DNA from 3 places in the Pseudoxanthomonas fibrivorans genome. Region 2 is predicted to be linked to each of the others. Evidence: predicted binding sites of a transcription regulator. Region 2 holds the regulator's gene; each other region holds the start of a gene.
The links. The regulator HrcA, encoded in region 2, represses chaperone genes, less so after heat shock. The targets are predictions, from matches to a motif close to TTNGCACTCNNNNNNNNNGAGTGCNAA.
Positions count from the first base shown of each region.

Region 1: a site for HrcA is predicted at 3,643-3,669, ahead of groES (co-chaperone GroES). Genes of this name have one in related genera too.
Region 3: a site for HrcA is predicted at 4,683-4,709, ahead of rpoH (RNA polymerase sigma factor RpoH). Genes of this name have one in related genera too.

Region 1 is NZ_JBGNUG010000002.1:281,350-288,522, reverse strand. Features, by position in the region: gene ACA089_RS14820 (3-deoxy-7-phosphoheptulonate synthase) at 1-539, opposite strand, end outside; gene ACA089_RS14815 (DUF6445 family protein) at 804-1,412, opposite strand; gene groL (chaperonin GroEL) at 1,606-3,246, opposite strand; gene groES (co-chaperone GroES) at 3,304-3,594, opposite strand; gene cutA (divalent-cation tolerance protein CutA) at 3,793-4,110, shown strand; gene ACA089_RS14795 (protein-disulfide reductase DsbD family protein) at 4,122-6,419, shown strand; gene ACA089_RS14790 (TlpA family protein disulfide reductase) at 6,416-7,009, shown strand; gene aroQ (type II 3-dehydroquinate dehydratase) at 7,152-7,173, shown strand, end outside.
Region 2 is NZ_JBGNUG010000001.1:1,042,930-1,050,102, reverse strand. Features, by position in the region: gene fur (ferric iron uptake transcriptional regulator) at 43-450, shown strand; gene recN (DNA repair protein RecN) at 475-2,220, opposite strand; gene hrcA (heat-inducible transcriptional repressor HrcA) at 2,352-3,416, shown strand; gene grpE (nucleotide exchange factor GrpE) at 3,504-4,016, shown strand; gene dnaK (molecular chaperone DnaK) at 4,129-6,051, shown strand; gene dnaJ (molecular chaperone DnaJ) at 6,153-7,173, shown strand, end outside.
Region 3 is NZ_JBGNUG010000001.1:2,365,421-2,372,593, forward strand. Features, by position in the region: gene ACA089_RS10980 (NYN domain-containing protein) at 1-175, opposite strand, end outside; gene ACA089_RS10985 (MFS transporter) at 266-1,600, shown strand; gene ACA089_RS10990 (NAD(P)/FAD-dependent oxidoreductase) at 1,600-2,910, shown strand; gene ACA089_RS10995 (trimeric intracellular cation channel family protein) at 3,053-3,673, shown strand; gene rpoH (RNA polymerase sigma factor RpoH) at 3,794-4,672, opposite strand; gene ACA089_RS11005 (pirin family protein) at 4,914-5,627, opposite strand; gene ACA089_RS11010 (DoxX family protein) at 5,624-6,043, opposite strand; gene ung (uracil-DNA glycosylase) at 6,184-6,912, opposite strand; gene ACA089_RS11020 (response regulator) at 6,917-7,173, opposite strand, start outside.

The DNA.
Region 1 (7,173 bases), on a different contig from region 2:
GACAGGCCCGAGGCCATCTCGCGGTGGATCTGGCTCTCGGTGGTGCGCGCGCCGATCGCGCCCCAGGCGACCAGGTCGGCGATGTACTGCGGCGAGATCGTGTCCAGGTATTCGCAACCGGCGGGCAGGCCCAGCGCGTTGATGTCGCGCAGCAGCGTGCGCCCGACCTGCAGGCCCTTGTTGATGTTGAAGCTGCCGTCCAGGTCGGGATCGTTGATCAGCCCCTTCCAGCCGACCGTGGTGCGCGGCTTCTCGAAGTACACCCGCATCACGAGCTCCAGCGCGTCACCGAGCGTGTCGCGCAGCGGGCGCAGGCGGCGCGCGTACTCCATCGCCGCGACCGGGTCGTGGATCGAGCACGGGCCGATCACCACCGCCAGGCGGTCGTCGTGTCCGTGCAGGATGCCGTGCAGCGCACGGCGCGCGTCGGCGACGGTATCGGACACCTCGTCGGTGCAGGGGATCTGCGCGATCAGCTGCGCCGGGGGAACCAGCGCGTCGATGCGGCGGATGCGCAGGTCGTCGGTGTGGGGGGCCATGGGGGAAATGCTCCTGGTCGGGTATGCGTCCCGCCTGCGACCGGCGACAAAAAAGCCGCCAGGTTCGCTGGCGGCTTTCAGGGGTGTGTTCTGCTTCGGTACCGTCAGAACGCGCGTGCCCCTTCCTCCGCCTGTGGCTTCGGAAAGTAGTACCAAAAATAGAAGGGCGCGCGCGGCGTGTTCACGGCGCCATTGATAACAGCCGCTTCCGGGGCACGCAACCGTTACAGCGGCAACGGCGGAAGTCCCGGCGTCCCGGAGCGGTCAGACGACTTCGAAGAACAGCAGGTACACCAGTCGCCCGTTCTGCAGCGAATCGCCGAAGGACTCACCCGCGGTATGCCACAGCCAGGGCCGGAACATGACCAGGCGGTTGAAGCGCATCGGCACGCGCATGGTCATTTCCCACTTGCTGTCGTCGCAGGTGTCCCGGCCGACGATCTCGCGGTTCATCTGCTCCTGCGACTCGAAGCCGGCGGCGGCCAGTTCGGCGTCGGTCATCGGCGCCCGGTCGCTGTTGGTCGGCAGGTGCCGGTAGAACTCCGTCCCGCCACGGCAGTCCTCCGGCAGGCTCAGGTACAGCAGCCCGGACCAGTGCGCCTTGTCGATATGCACCTTGGACCGGCCCACGTCCTTTTCCAGGGTGATCCGGAACTTGGCGTGGGACTGGGGAGGGGGCGCCGGGCGCAGCCGTTCGCCGACCAGCCGCGAGATCGCCTCGTCGAGGCCGTCGATCTCGATCCGCTCGACCGAGTTGCGGCCGGGGAAGGCCCCCTGCAGGTCCGGATAGGTCAGCCGCAGGCCGGCCGCGCGCAGGGCCAGGGCGTCCCGTGGCCCGAGGAAGTCGTCAACGATCAACAGCGAGGTCGGCATGGTCCCGGAGGCTAACCGCCCTGCGCGCACCAACTCAAGGCGCCCCGGCGCGCCTGACCGCCACCGACCGCCACCGACCGCCGGCGCCCGGGGTGGCGGGGCCCCGCCGTGCCAGGCAGGTCCCGCCGGACCCGCAAAAAGAAACCCCGCCTTGCGGCGGGGTCTCCTGCATCGCTCGGTACGACCGGCCGGATCAGAAATCCATGCCGCCCATGCCGCCCATGCCACCGGCGCCCGGCATCGCCGGCTCGTCCTTCTTCGGGGCCTCGGCCACCATCGCTTCGGTGGTGATCATCAGGCCGGCGATCGACGCGGCGTTCTGCAGCGCGGTGCGGGTCACCTTGGTCGGGTCCAGGATGCCGAACTGCACCATGTCGCCGAACTCGCCGTTGGCGGCGTTGTAGCCGAAGTTGCCCGAACCGGCCTTGACCTGGTTCACGATCACCGACGGCTCTTCGCCGGCGTTGGTGACGATCTCGCGCAGCGGCGCTTCCATCGCGCGCAGGGCGATCTGGATGCCGTGGTTCTGGTCTTCGTTGATGCCCTTCAGGCCTTCGATGGCCGCCTTGGCACGGATCAGGGCGACGCCGCCGCCCGGGACCACGCCTTCCTCCACCGCCGCACGGGTGGCGTGCAGGGCGTCCTCGACGCGCGCCTTCTTTTCCTTCATCTCGACTTCGGTAGCCGCGCCGACCTTGATGACGGCGACGCCGCCGGCCAGCTTGGCCACGCGCTCCTGCAGCTTCTCGCGGTCGTAGTCCGAGGAGGTCTCCTCGATCTGCGCCTTGATCTGCTTGATGCGCGACTCGATCGCACCGGTATCGCCGGCGCCGTCGATGATGGTGGTGTTCTCCTTGGAGACCTGCACCTTCTTGGCGCGGCCCAGGTCCTTGATCGTGGCCTTCTCCAGCTGCAGGCCCACTTCCTCGGAGATCACGGTGCCGCCGGTCAGGGTGGCCATGTCTTCCAGCATCGCCTTGCGACGGTCGCCGAAGCCCGGGGCCTTCACGGCCACGACCTTGACGATGCCGCGGATGGTGTTGACCACCAGGGTCGCCAGGGCCTCGCCCTCGACTTCCTCGGCGACGATCAGCAGCGGCTTGCCGGCCTTGGCCACGCCCTCGAGGACGGGCAGCAGGTCGCGCACGTTGGAGATCTTCTTGTCGTGCAGCAGGATGAACGGATCATCCAGGTCGGCGCTCTGCGACTGCTGGTTGTTGATGAAGTACGGCGACAGGTAGCCGCGGTCGAACTGCATGCCCTCGACCACGTCCAGCTCGTTCTCCAGGCCCGAGCCTTCCTCGACGGTGATCACGCCTTCCTTGCCGACCTTCTTCATCGCCTCGGCGATGATGTTGCCGATCGACTCGTCCGAGTTGGCCGAGATCGTGCCGACCTGCGCGATCGCGTTGTCGTCGGCGGTCGGCTTGGACAGGTTCTTGAGCTCGGCCACGGCGGCCACGACCGCCTTGTCGATGCCGCGCTTGAGGTCCATCGGGTTCATGCCGGCGGCCACGGCCTTCATGCCCTCGCGGATGAACGCCTGGGCCAGCACGGTGGCGGTGGTGGTGCCGTCGCCGGCGTTGTCGGAGGTCTTGGAAGCGACTTCCTTGACCATCTGCGCGCCCATGTTCTCGAACTTGTCGGCCAGCTCGATCTCCTTGGCGACGGACACGCCGTCCTTGGTGATCGTCGGGGCGCCGAAGCTCTTCTCGAGCACGACGTTGCGGCCCTTCGGGCCCAGGGTCGCCTTGACGGCGTTGGCGAGCACGTTCACACCGCGGACCATGCGGGCGCGGGCGTCTTCACCGAAACGGATATCCTTGGCAGCCATTGCGGAATTACCTCAGTTCAATTGATGCGAATGGGGAAGTGCGGCGAAGCGGCGGGCTCAGCCCAGCACGGCGAAGATGTCGTCTTCCTTCACCACCAGGTACTCGGTGCCGTCCAGCTTGACCTCGGTGCCGGCGTACTTGCCGAAGAGCACCTGGTCGCCAACCTTGACCTTCGGCGCGCGCACGTTGCCGTTGTCGAACACCTTGCCCTCGCCGACGGCGACGACCTGGCCCTTGATCGGCTTCTCGGTGGCCGAATCCGGAATCACGATGCCACCGGCGGAGACCTTCTCTTCCTCGGTGCGCTTGATGACGACGCGGTCGTACAGCGGCTTGATATTGCTCATTTCAATCCCTCTCAAGTGATTGACTGGGTTGGAAAAAGGGCGGCTAGACTAGCACTCGCGGATGACGACTGCCAGCGCCACGGGCGGACAAAACCCGGTCTTGGGCCGGGATGTCAGGGCAGATGGGGGAGGCCGCCGCGGCTTTCAAGGGCCACCCGGCGGACCGGCACCCCGGGCCGCGGCCGTTACACTGGCGCGATGCCGGTCCACCTCGTGTTCTGCAGCTGCCCCGACCCCGAGACCGCCCAGCGCCTGGCGACCGCCCTGGTGGACGCGCGCCTGGCGGCGTGCGTGAGCGTGCTGCCGGCGATGCGCTCGGTGTACCGCTGGCAGGGCGCGGTGGAGCAGGCCGACGAGGTCCTGCTGCTGGCCAAGACGCCCGGCACGCAGCTGCCGGCGCTGGTCGAAGCGCTGCGCAGCCAGCACCCCTACGAACTCCCCGAGATCGTGGCGGTCGAAGCCGCCGCCGGCCTGCCCGCCTACCTGGACTGGGTGGCCGACGCCACCCGCGAGTGAACCTGTCCCCCATGTATTCCAAGCTTCGCCGGCGGATCGCCGCCTCCCTGCTCCGCCTGCCGCTGTCCCTGCTCGTCCTGGCGACGGCGCTGCCGGCGTGGGCGGTGGACGAAAGCGACCTGCTGCCGGTCGACCAGGCCTTCGTGCTCAGCGCCGGGGCCCCGGCCGCCGACCGCATCGAACTGCGGTGGAAGATCGCCGACGGCTATTACCTCTACCGGCACCGCACCTCGGTGAAGGCCAGCGCCGGTTTCAGCGGCGGCGAGCTGCAGCTGCCGGACGGGGCGCGCCATACCGACGAGTTCTTCGGACCGGTGGAGACCTATCGCGGCGAACTCGTCGCCACCCTGCCCGGCCGCCAGGCCGGGACCGGGCCGGTGCAGCTCGAGGTCAGGTACCAGGGCTGCGCCGACCTCGGGATCTGCTATCCACCGCAGACGCGGCGCCTGCAGGTCACGCTACCGCCGGCCGCGACCGCCGGGCTGCCCGCGCCCACCGCCGCGACCTTGCCCGGACTGGGCGGCAGCAGCGGCGCGCGCGGCCTGCGACTGCCCGGGCAGCAGGCGCTGCCCGACACCCAGGCCTTCGCGCTGGACGCGATCGCCGACGGCGGCAACCGCATCCTGGTCCGGCTGCAGCCCGCGCCCGGCTATTACATCTACCGCGACCGCAGCCACTTCGAACTGGAGGGCGACGCGGGCGTGCACGCCCGCGCGCCTCGCTGGCCGCAGGGCAGCCGCCACCACGACGAACACTTCGGCGACGTGGTCGTGTTCTTCGAGCCGGCCGAGGTCGACCTGCCGGTGCGCCGCGCCCACCCGCGCCCGACCCGGGTAACCGTGGTGGCGACCTTCCAGGGTTGCCAGACCGACGGCATCTGCTACCCGCCGATGACCCGCCGCCTCCCGGTCGACCTGCCCGCCGGCCAGGTCGACACCGACAGCGTGACCCCCGCCCAGCCGGCGGCACCGGTCGCCGCGGCCGTAGCCGGTAGCGGGGCGCCAGCGGCCGCGACTCCGCCGCCGGCCGCCGATGCCGACGGCCCGGTGCCGGACGCGTCGGCGGGCAACGCCATGCGCACGCGCGCGCCGCCGGCGGCGGACACCCCGGCACTGGCCGGCATCCTCCTGCTGGCCCTGCTCGGCGGCCTGCTCCTGAACCTGATGCCCTGCGTCCTGCCGATCCTGTCGCTGAAGGCGCTGGGCCTGGCGCAAAGCGGCGGGAGCCGTGAGCGGGCCCGCAGCCATGCGCTCTGGTACACCGCCGGGGTGCTGGTCGCCTTCGCCGCGGTGGGTGCGCTGGTGGTGGCGCTGCGTGCCGCCGGACAGGCGGCGGGCTGGGGGTTCCAGCTGCAGCAGCCCTGGTTCGTCGCCGCACTGGTCTACCTGATGTTCGCGGTCGGTTTGAGCCTGTCGGGGGTGTTCACGCTCGGTGCCGGGCTGGGCGGCGGCCTGGCCGCGCCGCGCAGCGGCCCTGCCGGCGACTTCCTCACCGGCGTGCTGGCCTGCGTGGTCGCCAGTCCCTGCATCGCGCCCTTCATGGGCCCGGCGCTGGCCTATGCGTTCGCCGCCCCGGCCCTGGCCGGGATGCTGGTGTTCCTGGCCCTGGGCCTGGGCCTGGCCCTGCCGTTCGTGCTGATCGGCTTCGTGCCGGCGCTGGCGCGGCGGCTGCCCCGGCCGGGCGCGTGGATGGAGACGCTCAAGCAAGTGCTGGCCTTCCCCATGTACCTGACCGCGATCTGGCTGCTGTGGGTGCTCGGACGGCAGCGCGGCGTGGATGCGATCGCGCTGGTGCTCGCCGGTGCGGCGCTGCTGGCGCTGGCGCTGTGGTGGTTCGAGCGCAGCCGCTGGCAGGGTCGCCGCGTGGCGGCGGCCCTGGCGCTGGGGCTGGCGGTGGTCGCGCTGTTGCCCGCCTGGGGCGTGACCCGGATCGTCCCGCCGGCGGCCGCGGCCGCCCAGGAAGGCGATGCGCTCGCGTATTCGCCCGATGCCCTCGACCGGCTGCGCGCGGCCGACGCGGTCGTATTCGTCAACATGACCGCCGACTGGTGCGTCACCTGCAAGGCCAACGAACGCAACGTGCTGTCCAGCGAGGCTTTCCACCAGCTGCTCGACCGCACCGGCGCGCGCTACATGCGCGGCGACTGGACCAATGCCGATCCGGCGATCAGCGCCTTCCTCGAGGAGCACAAGGCCGTCGGCGTGCCGCTTTACGTCGTCTACGGCCCGGGTGCGCCGCCGGCGGTGCTGCCGCCGGTGCTCACCCAGGCCATCGTCGAGGACGCGCTGCTGCGCGCGGCGGCACGATGAAGCCGGCAGCGCGCCTGCTGCTGGTGGCCGCGGCCGCCGGCGTGGCCGGCCTGCTCGCCGGGGTCTGGCACGGCCGCAGCCCGCTCCAGGACAGCGACGCTGGACAGCGCGCACTGCAGGCCATGGCCGACGCGACCGCGCCGACGCCCCCTGCCGGGGTGACGCCGGCCCGCCCGGGCGATCCGCTGCCCGCCATCCGCCTGCCGGGGCTGGACGGGAACGTCGTCGAACTCGCCGCGATCGCCCCCGGCCGGCCGTTGCTGGTCAATGTCTGGGCCAGCTGGTGCGGGCCGTGCGTCGAAGAGATGCCGGAGTTGCAGCGATTCGCCCGTGGACAGGGCGACACCGGGATCCAGGTGGTCGGATTGGCGCTCGACACGCCGGAAGGCGTGCGCGCCTTCCTCGAACGGGTACCGGTGCAGTATCCGATCCTGCTGGAGACGCCGGGGCCGGCCGACGCCAGCGTCTGGCTCGGCAACACCCGTGGGCTGTTGCCGTACACGGTGCTGGTGGGTGCGGACGGGCGGGTGATCCGGCAGAAGCTCGGTCCTTTCGCCAGCGGCGAGGTCGATCGCTGGGTCGCGAACTGAGACCGCCCCGGCACGGAAGGCGGGACGCGCGCCACGGTCCGGGCGGATTCAATCGTTCGCTTGAAACGCTGGCATCTTCGCCGAACTGGACAGTAATGACGCCTTCGCGCAGACTGCCGCCCTTTCCGGTTCCGCAGCCCCGATGTCCAAACTGCTGGTCCTGC
Region 2 (7,173 bases):
GGTAAACAGGCAGTGAACGGACCGGAACAACGGAGTGAGGCCATGGAATCGAACGACCTGCGCCGCGTCGGGCTGAAGGTGACCCATCCGCGCATGCGCATCCTCGAACTGCTGGAGGAGAAGCAGCCCCAGCACCACCTCACCGCCGAGGACATCTACCGCCGCCTGCTCGAACACGGCGACGAGATCGGCCTGGCGACCGTGTACCGGGTGCTGACCCAGTTCGAGGCGGCCGGCCTGGTCATCAAGCACAACTTCGAGGGCGGCCAGGCGATCTACGAACTGGACCGCGGCGGCCACCACGACCACATGGTCGACGTGGACACCGGCAAGATCATCGAGTTCGAAAGCCCGGAAATCGAGAAACTCCAGCGCGAGATCGCGGCCAAGCACGGCTACGAGCTGGAGGAGCACTCGCTGGTGCTGTACGTCCGCAAGAAGCGTCGCTGACCGGCGGCGGTCGGCCAGCGGGCCTCAGCGTCCCCGCGACGCCGCCCGCCGGGCGCGGACCGGTACGTCCGCCGTGTCTTCCGGTGCATCGGCGGCGACCGCCTCGTCGAGCAGCCGCCTCGCGGCGGCATGGGCCTCCGGGCCGATCTCGACGCCGCCCAGCATCCGCGCCAGTTCGTGTTCGCGCCCGCCGTCGTCGAGCAGCTCGACCGCGCTCCGGGTGATGCCTTCGACCGGCGCCTTGCTGACCCGGTAATGCGCATGGCCCTGCGCGGCCACCTGCGGCAGGTGGGTCACGCACAGCACCTGGCGTGCGCGGCCCAGGGCGCGCAACTTGCGGCCGACGATCTCGGCTACCGCGCCGCCGATGCCCGAATCGACCTCGTCGAAGACCATCGTCGGCACCGCGTCCGAGCCGAGCGCGGCGACCTCGATGGCCAGCGAGATCCGCGACAGCTCGCCGCCGGAGGCGACCTTGCGGAGCGGCCGCGGCGGCTGGCCGGCATTGGCGGCGACCATGAACTCCACGCGTTCGGCGCCGTTGGGGTCGGGGCGGTGGCCGGCACCGCCTTCCGGTTCGACCAGCTCGACCAGGAAGCGTCCGCCACCCATGCCCAGCTCGGCGATCAGGTCGCTGGTCGCGGTCGCCAAGGACTCGGCGGTGCTGCGCCGGGTCGCGGTAAGCGCCGCGGCGGCATCGCGCCACGCCTGCGTGGCCGCGGCGATTTCGCCGTCTAGACGCTGGAGGCGTTCGCCCGCGCCGCGCAGGGTGGCCAGTTCGGCGGCGATCCGGTCGCGGTGCGCCGCCAGTTCGGCCGGGGCCAGGCGGTGCTTGCGGGCCAGGTCATGGATGCGGCCCAGGCGGCGTTCGAGCTGGTCGAACCGGGCCGGATCCACCTCCAGGTCGTCGCGGATGCGGCCGACCAGGGCCAGCGCTTCCTCGACCTGCACGCTGGCGCCCTCAAGCATGCCGTCGACCTCGGCCAGGCGCGGCTCGTGCTCGGCGGCGCGGGCCAGCGCGCTGCGGGTCTGCTGCAGCTGGCGCGCAAGCGAAGGCGACTCCTCGCCGCCGAGGCGGGCCAGCGCGTCGTCGCAGGCCGCGATCAGCCCGGTCGCGTTGGCCTGGCGGCGATGGGCAAGGTCGAGCGCTTCCAGCGCGGCCGGGTCGAGGTCTTCGCGTTCCAGCTCGCCCAGCTGGTGTTCGAGCCAGCCGATGCGGTCGGACACGTCGCCCTGGGCCTGCAGGTGCTCGCGTTCGGCCAGCAGCGCCTGCCACGCCGCGGCGGCGGCGCGCACCGCGGCGCGTTCGGATTCGTTGCGCGCATGGCCGTCGAGCAGCGCCAGCTGGCTGGCGCGCGCCAGCAGGGACTGGTGCTCGTGCTGGCCATGGATCTCGACCAGCAGGCCGGCGAGATCGGCCAGCTGGGCCAGCGTCACCGGACGGCCATTGACCCAGGCGCGCGAGCCACCGTCGGCGCGGATCACCCGTCGCAGCTGGCACTGGCCGTCCTCGTCCAGCTCGTGCTCCAGCAGCCACTCGCGGGCGGCCGGACTGCCCGCCAGGTCGAAGTCGGCCGAAAGCTCGGCACGCTCGCTGCCGTGGCGGACCACGCCGCTGTCGGCACGCAGGCCCGACAGGAAGCCGAGCGCATCCACCAGCAGCGACTTGCCGGCCCCGGTCTCGCCCGAGATGACGGTCATGCCCGGGCCGAACTCCAGCTCCGTGGCGCGGACGACGGCGAAATCCTTGAGGGCGAGGTGGCTGAGCATGGCCGTATTGTAGGGGCGGGCAGGGGCGGACCACGGACGGTCGAAGCGTGTCGTGGCCGCATCGCACCGGCTGAGACGGAGGGCGGCACGGGTGCTTGCGGCCGCCCCGCCGCTGGCGCTATCTATCGCCCATGAATGCCACGCCCCCCCCGGCTGCCCCGCTCCACCCGCGCGCGCGCCAGTTGCTGCGCACCCTGATCGGGCGCTACATCCGCGACGGCGAGCCGGTGGGCTCGCAGACCCTGGCCCGCCATGCCGGGCTGGACGTCAGCCCGGCCACGATCCGCAACATCCTGGCCGACCTGGAGGACAGCGGCCTGCTCAGCTCGCCGCACACGTCCGCCGGGCGCGTGCCGACGGTGCAGGGCTACCGGGTGTTCGTCGACAGCCTGCTGCAGGTCAAGTCGCTGGGCGAGCGCGAGGTGGCGCGGCTGCGCGCGGAGATGACCGCCGGTGCCGGCACCCAGGCCCTGCTCGGGAACGCCTCGGAGCTGCTGTCGGCGATGACCCACTTCGTCGGCGTGGTCGGCGCCCCCAGGCGCGAACAGTTCGCCTTCCGCCAGATCGACTTCGTTCCGCTGGGCGGGCGGCGGGTGCTGGCGATCGTCGTGTTCGCCGACGGCGAGGTGCAGAACCGGGTGGTCGAGCCGCAGCGCGCGTTCCAGCCGGCGGAGCTGGAGAAAGTCGCCAACTACCTCAATGCCCACTGTGCCGGCCGTCCGCTGGCGCAGATCCGGGCGACCCTGCTGCACGAGCTGCGCCAGGCCCGCGACGAGATGGAGCTGCTGCTGGCCCAGTCGGTCGAACTGGCCGAGCAGGCGCTGGAGCCGCCGGGCGACGACATGGTGCTGGCCGGGCAGACCCGGCTGATGGGCCTGCAGGACCTGTCGGACGTGGAGCGGCTGCGCGAGCTGTTCGAGGCCTTCGCCCGCAAGCGCGAGATCCTGCAGCTGCTGGAGCGGACCCAGCGCGCGCCCGGGGTGCGGATCTTCATCGGCGAGGAAACCGGCCTGGCGCCGCTGGAGGGCATGTCGCTGGTGACCGCCCCCTACGGCGCCGGCGGGCAGGTGCTGGGCGTCCTGGGGGTGATCGGTCCGACCCGGATGGCCTACGACCGGGTGATCCCGGTGGTCCAGGCCGCCGCCGACGTGCTGGGGACGGCGCTGCAGGGTCCCGGGGAGCGTCCGTCGCCCTGAGCGGCGGGCCGGTGACTTGAATCGGCCCGGTCCAGTCCCCATTGGGGCCGGGTAGGGCGGCCAGGAGCGCCGCCAGGGAGCCTTTGCATGACCGAACACCCCAACCCGACCCCCGGCGACCAGAACGACGCCCCCCTCGAATCGCAGCTGCGCGACGAGATCGAGGCCCTGCGCGGCGAGATCGAGCAGCTGCGCGCCGATTCGCTGCGCGAGCGCGCCGACCTGGAGAACCAGCGCAAGCGCGTGGCCCGGGACGTCGAACAGGCTCGCCGCTTCGCCAACGAGCGCCTGCTGGGCGAGCTGCTGCCGGTGTTCGACAGCCTCGATGCCGGCCTGGCCGCGGCGGGCGACCAGACCGGCCCGCTCAAGGACGGCATGGAACTGACCTACCGCCAGCTGCTCAAGGTCGCCGGCGACAACGGGCTGGTGGTGGTCGACCCCGCGGGGCAGCCGTTCAATCCGGACCACCACCAGGCCATCAGCCAGGCCGACCCGGGCGATGCCGCGCCGGGCAGCGTGCTGCAGGTGTTCCAGAAGGGCTACGTGCTCAACGACCGCCTGCTGCGTCCGGCGCTGGTCGTGGTGGCGCGCCACGACTGAATCCGTCCCATCGCCGCTGCGACGCCTACTTGAAGCGCGTCCGCGCGGCCCTATCTAGCGATCAAGGCCCGGTGGCACGGGGCCGCACCATTCCCGAGGGAGCACCTACACAATGAGCAAGATCATCGGCATCGACCTGGGCACCACCAATTCCTGCGTGGCGATCATGGAGGGCGGCAAGGCCCGCGTGATCGAGAACGCGGAGGGCGATCGCACCACGCCGTCGATCGTGGCCTACACCAAGGACGGCGAGGTGCTGGTCGGCGCGCCGGCCAAGCGCCAGGCGGTCACCAATCCCAAGAACACCTTCTATGCGGTGAAGCGGCTGATCGGCCGCAAGTTCACCGACGCGGAGGTCAAGAAGGACCTGGACCTGGTGCCGTACGGCATCCTCGCCCACGACAACGGCGACGCCTGGGTGCAGACCAGCGACGGCCGCAAGATGGCCCCGCAGGAAATCTCGGCCAAGGTCCTCGAGAAGATGAAGAAGACCGCCGAGGCCTTCCTCGGCGAGACGGTCAGCGCCGCGGTGATCACCGTGCCGGCGTACTTCAACGACAGCCAGCGCCAGGCGACCAAGGACGCTGGCCGCATCGCCGGCCTGGACGTCAAGCGCATCATCAACGAGCCGACCGCCGCGGCGCTGGCCTATGGCCTGGACAAGGCCGGCGGCGACCGCAAGATCGTCGTGTACGACCTGGGCGGCGGCACCTTCGACGTGTCGATCATCGAAATCGCCGAGGTCGACGGCGAGAAGCAGTTCGAGGTGCTGGCCACCAACGGCGACACCTTCCTCGGCGGCGAGGACTTCGACGCGCGCGTCATCGACTACCTGGTCGAGGAGTTCCAGAAGGACCAGGGCATCGACCTGCGCAAGGACCCGCTGGCGCTGCAGCGCCTGAAGGACGCGGCCGAGCGCGCCAAGATCGAGCTGTCCAGCGCGCAGCAGACCGAGGTCAACCTGCCGTACATCACCGCCGACGCGTCGGGCCCCAAGCACCTGACCATCAAGCTGACCCGGGCCAAGCTCGAGGCGCTGGTCGACGACCTGGTCAAGAAGACGATCGAGCCGTGCCGCACCGCGCTGAAGGACGCTGGCCTGCGCGCCAGCGACATCGGCGAGGTGATCCTGGTCGGCGGCCAGACCCGCATGCCCAAGGTGCAGGCGGCGGTGGCCGAGTTCTTCGGCAAGGAGCCGCGCAAGGACGTCAACCCGGACGAGGCCGTGGCCCTGGGCGCTGCGGTGCAGGGCGGCGTGCTGGCCGGCGACGTCAAGGACGTGCTGCTGCTGGACGTGACCCCGCTGTCGCTGGGCATCGAGACCCTGGGCGGGGTGTTCACCAAGATCATCGAGAAGAACACCACGATCCCGACCAAGGCCTCGCAGGTTTTCTCCACCGCCGAGGACAACCAGTCGGCCGTGACCGTGCACGTGCTGCAGGGCGAGCGCGAACAGGCCCGCTTCAACAAGTCGCTGGCCAAGTTCGACCTGACCGGGATCGACGCGGCCCCGCGCGGCATGCCGCAGGTCGAGGTGTCGTTCGACATCGACGCCAACGGCATCGTCCACGTCACCGCCAAGGACAAGAAGACCGGCAAGGAACAGAAGGTCGAGATCAAGGCCGGTTCGGGCCTGTCGGACGAGGAGATCCAGCGGATGGTCGCCGACGCCGAGGCGCACCGCGAGGAGGACAAGAAGTTCCACGAGCTGGTGCAGGCGCGCAACCAGGCCGACGGCCTGATCCACGCCACCCGCAGCGCGATCACCGAGCACGGCGACAAGGTGCCGGGCGACGTCATCGGCCGCGTGGAGGGCGCCATCGCCGAGCTGGAAACGGCGATGAAGAACGACGACAAGGCGCAGATCGACGCCAAGAGCAAGGCGCTTGAGGAGGCCGGGCAGTCGCTGTACGCGGCGGCCGCGGCCCAGCAGCAGGGTGGCGATGCCGGCGCGGCCGGTGGCGCCCCCGGCGGCGCCCAGGACGACGTGGTCGACGCCGAGTTCACCGAGGTCAAGGACGACGACAAGAAGTAAGCCGCGCCGGGCGCCCTGCGCCGGCGGCAACGCAGCCCGCGCCGTCGACGACGGCGCGGGCTGTTCCATGAGGGTGAGCCGATGATGGACTGCGATCCGAGATGAGCAAGCGCGACTACTACGAAGTGCTGGGCGTGGCCCGCAACGCCAGCGACGAGGAGCTGAAGAAGGCCTATCGCCGCTGCGCGATGAAGCACCATCCGGACCGCAATCCCGGCGACGCCGCCGCCGAAGCCGCGTTCAAGGAGTGCAAGGAGGCCTACGAAGTCCTGTCCGACGGGGCCAAGCGCCGCGCGTACGACGCCCACGGCCACGCCGCGTTCGAGCACGGCATGGGCGGCGGCGGTGGCCAGGGCCCGGACATGGGCGACATCTTCGGCGACATCTTCGGCACGATCTTCGGCGGCGCCGGCGGTGGCGCGCGCGCGGCGCGACGGGGTGCCGACATCGGTTACGTGATGGAGCTGGACCTGGAGGAAGCGGTCGCCGGCATCGAGAAGCGCATCGAGATCCCGACCCTGTCCGAATGCGGGCTGTGCAAGGGCAGCGGCTCGGAGGACGGCAAGGTCGAGACCTGCAACACCTGCCACGGGCGCGGGCAGGTCAGGTTCCAGCGCGGCATCTTCACCATGCAGCAGGCCTGCCCCGAGTGCGGCGGCCGCGGCCAGGTGGTGCGCAACCCGTGCAAGGAATGCCATGGTGCGGGCCGGATCGAGGACGAAAAGGTCCTGTCGGTGAAGATCCCGGCCGGCGTGGACAGCGGCGACCGCATCCGCCTGACCGGCGAGGGCGAGGCCGGACCGCCGGGCACGCCGCCGGGCGACCTGTACGTGGAAGTGCGCGTGCGCGAGCACGAGATCTTCCGCCGCGACGGCGACGACCTGCACTGCGAAGTGCCGATCCGCATTTCCCAGGCCGCGCTCGGCGACGTGGTCAACGTGCCCACGCTGGACGGCGAGGCGGAGATCCGCATCCCGGCCGAAACCCAGGCCGGCAAGGTGTTCCGCCTGCGCGGCAAGGGCGTCAAGTCGGTGCGCAGCCGCAACCCCGGCGACCTGTACTGCCGCGTCGTCGTCGAGACGCCGATCAACCTCACCGCCGAGCAGCGCGAGCTGCTGGAGA
Region 3 (7,173 bases), 1.3 Mb from region 2:
ACTCGTGCAGGACCGCTTCCCAGCCCTTGAGGCTGGAACTCTTCCAGTTGCCGTAGGCACGGCGCACGTTGGCCACGCCATGGCGCGCCACTTCGGCCAGGATCACGTCGATCTTGCCCGCCGGCGCGTTGTCCGCGTCGACCAGCAGGGCGATGCGCTTTTCCAGCTCGGCCATGGCTCCGCTCCTCCCGCGCCGGGATGGCGCCGGACCAGTCTTGCACAGGCGCACGCGCGTCGCGCGCCGCGGCCATGCCAGAATCGCCGCATGGAGCCCGCCCGCGACCTCACACCGGCCCGCCGCCTGCGCAGCATCTTCAGCGGCTCGGTCGGCAACCTGGTGGAGTGGTACGACTGGTACGTGTACGCGGCGTTCTCGCTGTACTTCGCCGAGGTGTTCTTCCCGGGCGGCGACCGCACCAGCCAGCTGCTGAAGACCGCGACGATCTTCGCCGTCGGCTTCCTGATGCGGCCGCTCGGCGGCTGGCTCCTGGGCCGCTACGCCGACCGCCACGGCCGTCGCGCTGCGCTGCTGCTGTCGGTGTGGATGATGTGCGCCGGCTCGCTGGTCATCGCCTTCACCCCCGGCTACGCCAGCATCGGCATCGCCGCGCCGGTGCTGCTGGTGCTGGCGCGCCTGCTGCAGGGGCTGTCGGTCGGCGGCGAGTACGGCACCTCGGCCACCTACCTGAGCGAGATGGCCGGCCGCGAGCACCGCGGCTTCTGGTCCAGCTTCCAGTACGTGACCCTGGTGATGGGCCACCTGGTCGCGCTGGGGGTGCTGTTGGCGCTGCAGCTGCTGCTCACGCCCGAGCAGCTGCGCGACTGGGGCTGGCGGATCCCGTTCGCGATCGGCGCGCTGGCCGCGCTGGCCGCGCTGTGGCTGCGGCGGAACATGGCCGAGACCGAGTCGTTCGCGCGCAGCGAGGCGCACGCATCGGCGGCGCAGCAGCACCGGCAGGGCACGCTGCGCGCGCTGCTGCAGCATCCGCGCGCGCTGCTCACCGTGGTCGGGCTGACCATGGGCGGCACGCTCGCCTTCTATACGTACACCACCTACGTCCACAAGTTCCTGGTCAACAGCGCCGGGCTGTCGAGCGAAACCGCCGCGCGGGTGAACGCCTCCACGCTGTTCGTGTTCATGCTCCTGCAGCCACTGGTCGGCGCGCTGTCGGACCGGATCGGGCGGCGGCCGGTGCTGATCGCGTTCGGCGTGCTGGGCACGCTGCTGACCGTGCCGATCCTGTCGAGGCTGCAGTCGGTACAGGGCGCGATGGACGCGTTCTGGCTGGTGATGCTCGCGCTGGTCGTGCTCAGCGGCTACACCGCGATCAACGCGGTGGTGAAGGCCGAGCTGTTCCCGGTGGAGATCCGTGCCCTGGGCGTGGGCCTGCCCTATGCGCTGACCGTCGCCGTGTTCGGCGGCACCGCCGAGTCGGTCGCGCTGTGGTTCAAGCGGACCGGACTCGAAAGCGGGTTCTACTGGTACGTCACCGCCTGCATCGCCGCCTCGCTGCTGGTCTACGTCTGGATGCCCGACACCCGCCGGCATTCGCGGATCGACCAGGACCCGGTCGGCCACCCCGGAGGAAGCACCCCGTGATCAGCGAAGCGACCCGCCCGCACCTGCTCGTGGTCGGCGGCGGATTCGCCGGCCTGTGGGCCACCCGCGCCCTGGCCCGTGCGCCGCTGCGGATCACCCTGCTCGACCGCAGCAACCACCACCTGTTCCAGCCGCTGCTGTACCAGGTCGCCACCGCCGGCCTGTCGGCGCCGGACATCGCCGCGCCGCTGCGCCACATCCTGCGCCGCCAGCGCAACGTCGAGGTGCGCCTCGGCGAAGCGGGCTCGATCGACGCCGCACGCCGCCGGGTCACGCTGGCCGATGGCGGCGTCCTCGATTTCGACTACCTGCTGCTGGCCACCGGCGCCACCCACGCCTATTTCGGCAACGACCAGTGGGCCGCGCACGCGCCCGGGCTCAAGTCGCTCGACGACGCGCTGGACCTGCGCCGGAAGCTGCTGCTGGCGTTTGAACGCGCCGAGGCCTGCACCGACCCGGCCGAACGCGCCGCCTGGCTGAACTTCGCCATCGTCGGCGGCGGGCCGACCGGGGTGGAGCTGGCGGGCACGCTGGCGGAGATCGCGCGGCACACGCTGCGCGGCGAGTTCAGGAACATCGACCCGGCCAGCGCGCGCGTGCGCCTGCTGGAAGCCGGGCCGCGGGTGCTCGCCTCGTTCCCCGAAGCGCTCTCCGTCCGCGCCCGGCGGCAGCTCGAAAGACTGGGCGTGGACGTCTCCACCGGCGTGCCGGTGACGGCGATCGACGGCGGTGGCTACCGTCTGGGCGAGGATTACGTGCCGGCGCGGACCGTGGTCTGGGCCGCGGGCGTGGCCGCCTCGCCGCTGGCACGCTCGCTGGGCGTGCCGCTGGATCGCGCCGGACGCGTGCCGGTCGAGGCCGACCTCGGCGTGCCGGGACATCCGCACGTGTTCGTCGCCGGCGACCTGGCCGCGGTCAAGCGCAGCGACGGCGGCCAGGTGCCCGGGGTCGCGCCCGCGGCCAAGCAGATGGGCCGGCATGTCGCCGCCTCGATCCGCGCGCGGATGCAGGGCACGCCGTCGACGGCGTTCCGCTACCGCGACTTCGGCAACCTCGCCACCATCGGGCGCCTAGCCGCGGTGGTGGACCTGCACGGCTTCAAGCTGTCCGGCCTGCTCGCCTGGTGGTTCTGGCTGGCGGCCCACGTGTTCTTCCTGATCGGCTTCCGCAACCGGCTGGTCGTCCTGCTCAACTGGGCCTGGGCCTACTGGAGCTACCAGCGCGCCGCCCGGATCATCCTCGGCAGCGGTGACGAGGGCCGGGCACCGGCCGCCGGATCCGACCGTCCCGCCGACACCGGCCCGCCCTAGCAACCGCGGGTCCTCGCATGGCGCCCGGTGCCGCGGCCTGGATCCGGCCGCGGTGGCCGCCCGCCGCCCACCATGGCGGGCGGCATGACAAGCCCGCGCGGCGCTGCGATCCTTGCGCCATGCCCGCTGCCCGCACGCCGTCGTGTCCACCCTCCTGCTGCTGTTCGACCTGATCGGCACCTTCGTGTTCGCGCTGAGCGGCGGCACGCTCGCCGTGCGCCACCGGCTGGACCTGTTCGGCGTGCTCGTGCTGTCCTGCGCCGCGGCGGTTTCCGGTGGCCTGGTGCGCGACGTGCTGATCGGCGCGCAGCCGCCGGCCGCGCTGGCCGACTGGCGCTACCTCACCGTGGCGATGATCGCCGGCCTGGTGACCTTCGTCCGCCACGAGGCAATCGAACGGATGCGCAACCCGGTGCAGCTGTTCGACGCGGCCGGACTGGCGCTGTTCGCGGTGCTGGGCACGGGCAAGGCGCTGGCGTTCGGGCTTTCGCCGTTCGCGGCGACGCTGCTCGGCATGATCAGCGGCATCGGCGGCGGCATCGCCCGCGACCTGCTGGTCGTGCGCACGCCGGTGGTGCTGCAGGCCGAGCTCTACGCGGTGGCGGCGCTGGCCGGCGGCGGCGTGGTCGCGCTCGCGCACCTGGCGGGGCTGCCGCAGTCGCCGGCGATGGCGGTGGGCGCCCTGGTCTGCTTCGGCCTGCGCTTCATGGCGATCCGCTATGGCTGGCACCTGCCGGTGGCCCGGCCGCCCGACCCGCACTAGGCGATGGACGCGCGGCGGCGCGTCCCGCGCGGGCACTCCTCACCATGGCGATGCACGGCGCCCCACAAAAGCGAACGGCCCGGGAAACCGGGCCGTTCGAGGTGCATGCGTGGGGGCGGCTCAGGCAGCCAGCAGCGCCCTCATCTTCTTCATCGCGTTCGCCTCGATCTGGCGGATGCGCTCGGCCGAGACCCCGTATTCGTCGGCCAGTTCCTGCAGGGTCACCTTGCTGTCGGCATCGAGCCAGCGACGGGCGATGATGTCGCGCGAACGCGCGTCCAGGCCGGCCAGGCCTTCGCGCAGCAGTTCGAGCTGGTGGTCCTCGCTGTCGGCCCGCTCGTAGGCCTGCGACGGATCTTCGTCCTGCGCCATCAGGTACGCGGCCGGCGACGGCGGTGCATGCTCGTCGTCCTCGTCGGACGGCGCGTCGAAACCGATGTCGCGGCCGGACAGGCGGGCCTCCATCTCCAGCACCTCGCGCTCGGAGACGTTGAGGTCCCGGGCCACCGCGGTGACTTCGGCCGCGTTCATCCAGCCCAGGCGGGTCTTGGCCTTGCGCAGGTTGAAGAACAGCTTGCGCTGGGCCTTGGTCGTGGCGACCTTGACGATGCGCCAGTTCTTGAGGATGAACTCGTGCATCTCGGCACGGATCCAGTGCACGGCGAAACTGACCAGGCGCACGCCCAGCTCGGGGTCGAAGCGCTTGACCGCCTTCATCAGGCCGATGTTGCCTTCCTGGATCAGGTCGCCCAGCTGCAGGCCGTAGCCGCTGTAGCCGCGCGCGACATGCACCACGAAGCGCAGGTGCGAATGCACGAGCTCGCGGGCCGCGTCGAGGTCCTCGGCGTCGCGGAAGCGCCGGGCGAGGTCCTGCTCTTCCTCGACGGTCAGCACCGGGATCTGGTGCACCGCGCCGATATAGGCCTCCAGCGACCCCAGCGGGCTGGGAATCGGCAGGTTGTTGGCGACGAGACTGGTGGAGCGGAGGGTCTGGGTCATGGGGGCCATGTTAGCAATCGGGGGGTTGGACTGCTAACGCCAGGGATGGTTCCCAGCATTGCATCCGTGCAACGGCGCGACACTCTGCAACTCATTACCAATCAATGACTTGGAGAGCGCCGCTGAACACCTGCCTACCGCGGGAACCCATCCTGCCATCGCGCCCCGCCTGGAGGGGGTGAGGCCGCGATGGCCGCTTCTCAAGGGGGTCGCGACGCCAGGTCGCGACCCTCTTGCCGGATCAGTGGCGGGCCAGCTCGGGCAGGTCGAACACCAGCACCTCGGCGTCCTGGCCGGCCTCGATCCGCACCTCCGGCTCGTCCCGGTACATCAGGGCATCGCCGGCGGACAGGACCCTGCCATTGACGGTAGCCTGGCCCCGCACAAGGTGGACGTAGGCCAGGCGGCCCGGGCCGATCGCCGCGGTCGCGGCCTCGGCGCCATCGAACAGGCCGGCGTACATCCGGGCGTCCTGGTGGATGCGGACCGAACCTTCGGCCCCGTCCGGGCTCACCACCAGCCGCAGCCGGCCGCGCTTCTCGCTGTCGTCGAACCGCTTCTGCTCGTAGCCGGGGGTGATGCCGGTGCGCTCGGGCAGGATCCAGATCTGCAGGAAATGGGTGGTGCCGGCGCTGTCGTAGTTGAACTCGGAGTGGGTCACGCCGGTGCCGGCGCTCATCCGCTGCACCTCGCCCGGAGTGATGCTCTCGACGTTTCCCATCGAGTCCTTGTGGCCCAGCGCGCCTTGCAGCACGTAGCTGATGATCTCCATGTCGCGGTGGCCGTGGGTACCGAACCCCTGCCCGGCGGCGACCCGGTCTTCGTTGATCACCCGAAGCGGGCCCCAGTGGACGTGGTCGGGGTCGAAATACTCGGCGAAGGAGAAGCTGTGCCAGGAATCGAGCCAGCCGTGGTTGGCATGGCCGCGCTCGGCGGCGGGACGCAGGGTGATCACAGGGCACCTCCGGTGCTGAGGGTGGGGGTGGAAAGCCGGCGGTCGCGGCGCCAGGCATCGATGCTGAAGGCACCTGCGCCATGGGCGGCCAGCATCAGGAAACCGCCGCCGAGGGCGACATTCTTCATCAGGTGGATGAACTGGTTCTGGTCGGCGAGGTCGGCGTGGAACAGCACGCCGGCCGCCAGCGAGAACACCGCCAGCGTCAGCGCGGCACTGCGGGTGAAGGCCCCGGCCAGCACGGCCAGGCCGCCGCCGATTTCCAGCGCGATCACCAGCGGCAGCAACGCGGCGGGCACGCCCATCGCGTCCATGTACTGCTGGGTGCCGGCGTAGGCGTCCAGCTTGCTCCAACCGGAGGTGATGAAGATCAGGGACAGGCCGATGCGGCCCAGCAGCGCATACAGGTGGTTCATGGTGGCCTCGATGACGCGGGGCGGATACGCGGAATGCGGATCGGGTGGGCCCTGCGATTGGCCGGCAGATTGAACCTCAACATAAATGGAATAAAGTGGCTATCGAACCACTTATTGTTCCATTTATAAAATTATCCGCGTCAGGGCTCTTCGCCCGCGAGCAGCGCCGCCACCTCGGCCCGGGGCGGCAGGGACCAGTCGACGGGTGCCTGCCCGCGCCGACCCAGGTATTCGTTGGCCGCGGCGAAATGGCCGCACCCCAGGAACCCGCGGTGCGCGGACAGCGGCGAGGGATGCGGCGCCTTCAGCACCCGGTGGCGGCGGGGGTCGATCACTTTGCCCTTGGCCTGCGCGTAACTGCCCCACAGCATGAACACCAGGCCTTCGCGCTCGCTGGCCAGGGCTTCGATCGCACGGTCGGTGAAGCCCTCCCAGCCCTTGCCCTGGTGCGCCCCGGCCCGGCCCTCCTCCACCGTCAGCACCGCATTGAGCAGCAGCACCCCGCGGCGGGCCCAGGGCAGCAGGCAGCCATGATCGGGCCGCGGCAGGCCCAACCCGGCCTCGAGTTCCTTGTAGATGTTGAGCAGCGACGGCGGCACCGGCACGCCGGGGAGCACCGAGAAGCACAGGCCATGCGCCTGGCCGGGCCCGTGGTAGGGATCCTGGCCCAGCACCACCACCTTGACCTGGTCGAACGGGGTGGCCTCGAACGCGGAGAAGATCTGCGGCCCCGGCGGATAGATCCGCGCGCCGGCCGCCTTGCGCTGGCGCAGGAACTCCGACAGCGCCTGCATGTCGGGCCGCAGCAGCCAGTCGCCGATGCGCGCCTTCCAGGACGGCTCCAGCCGGATCCGGTCTTCCGCGGCCACGGGATCAGGTCGAGCGGGCGCCGGTGTCCAGCCGTGCCACGCGCAGCTGGAACAGCACCTTGGTCACCAGCAGGCGTTCCTCGATCGGCTTCTGCACCAGGTCGTTGGCGCCGGCCTTGAGCAGCTCGGACTGGTTGTGGCGGTTGCCGTCGCCGGTCATCACCAGCACCGGCAGGCGGCGCTTGCCGTAGGCGAAGTCGATCCGGATCCGCTCGACCACGTCGCGCCCGCTCAGCTCGCCCTTCAGGGTCACGTCGGTCA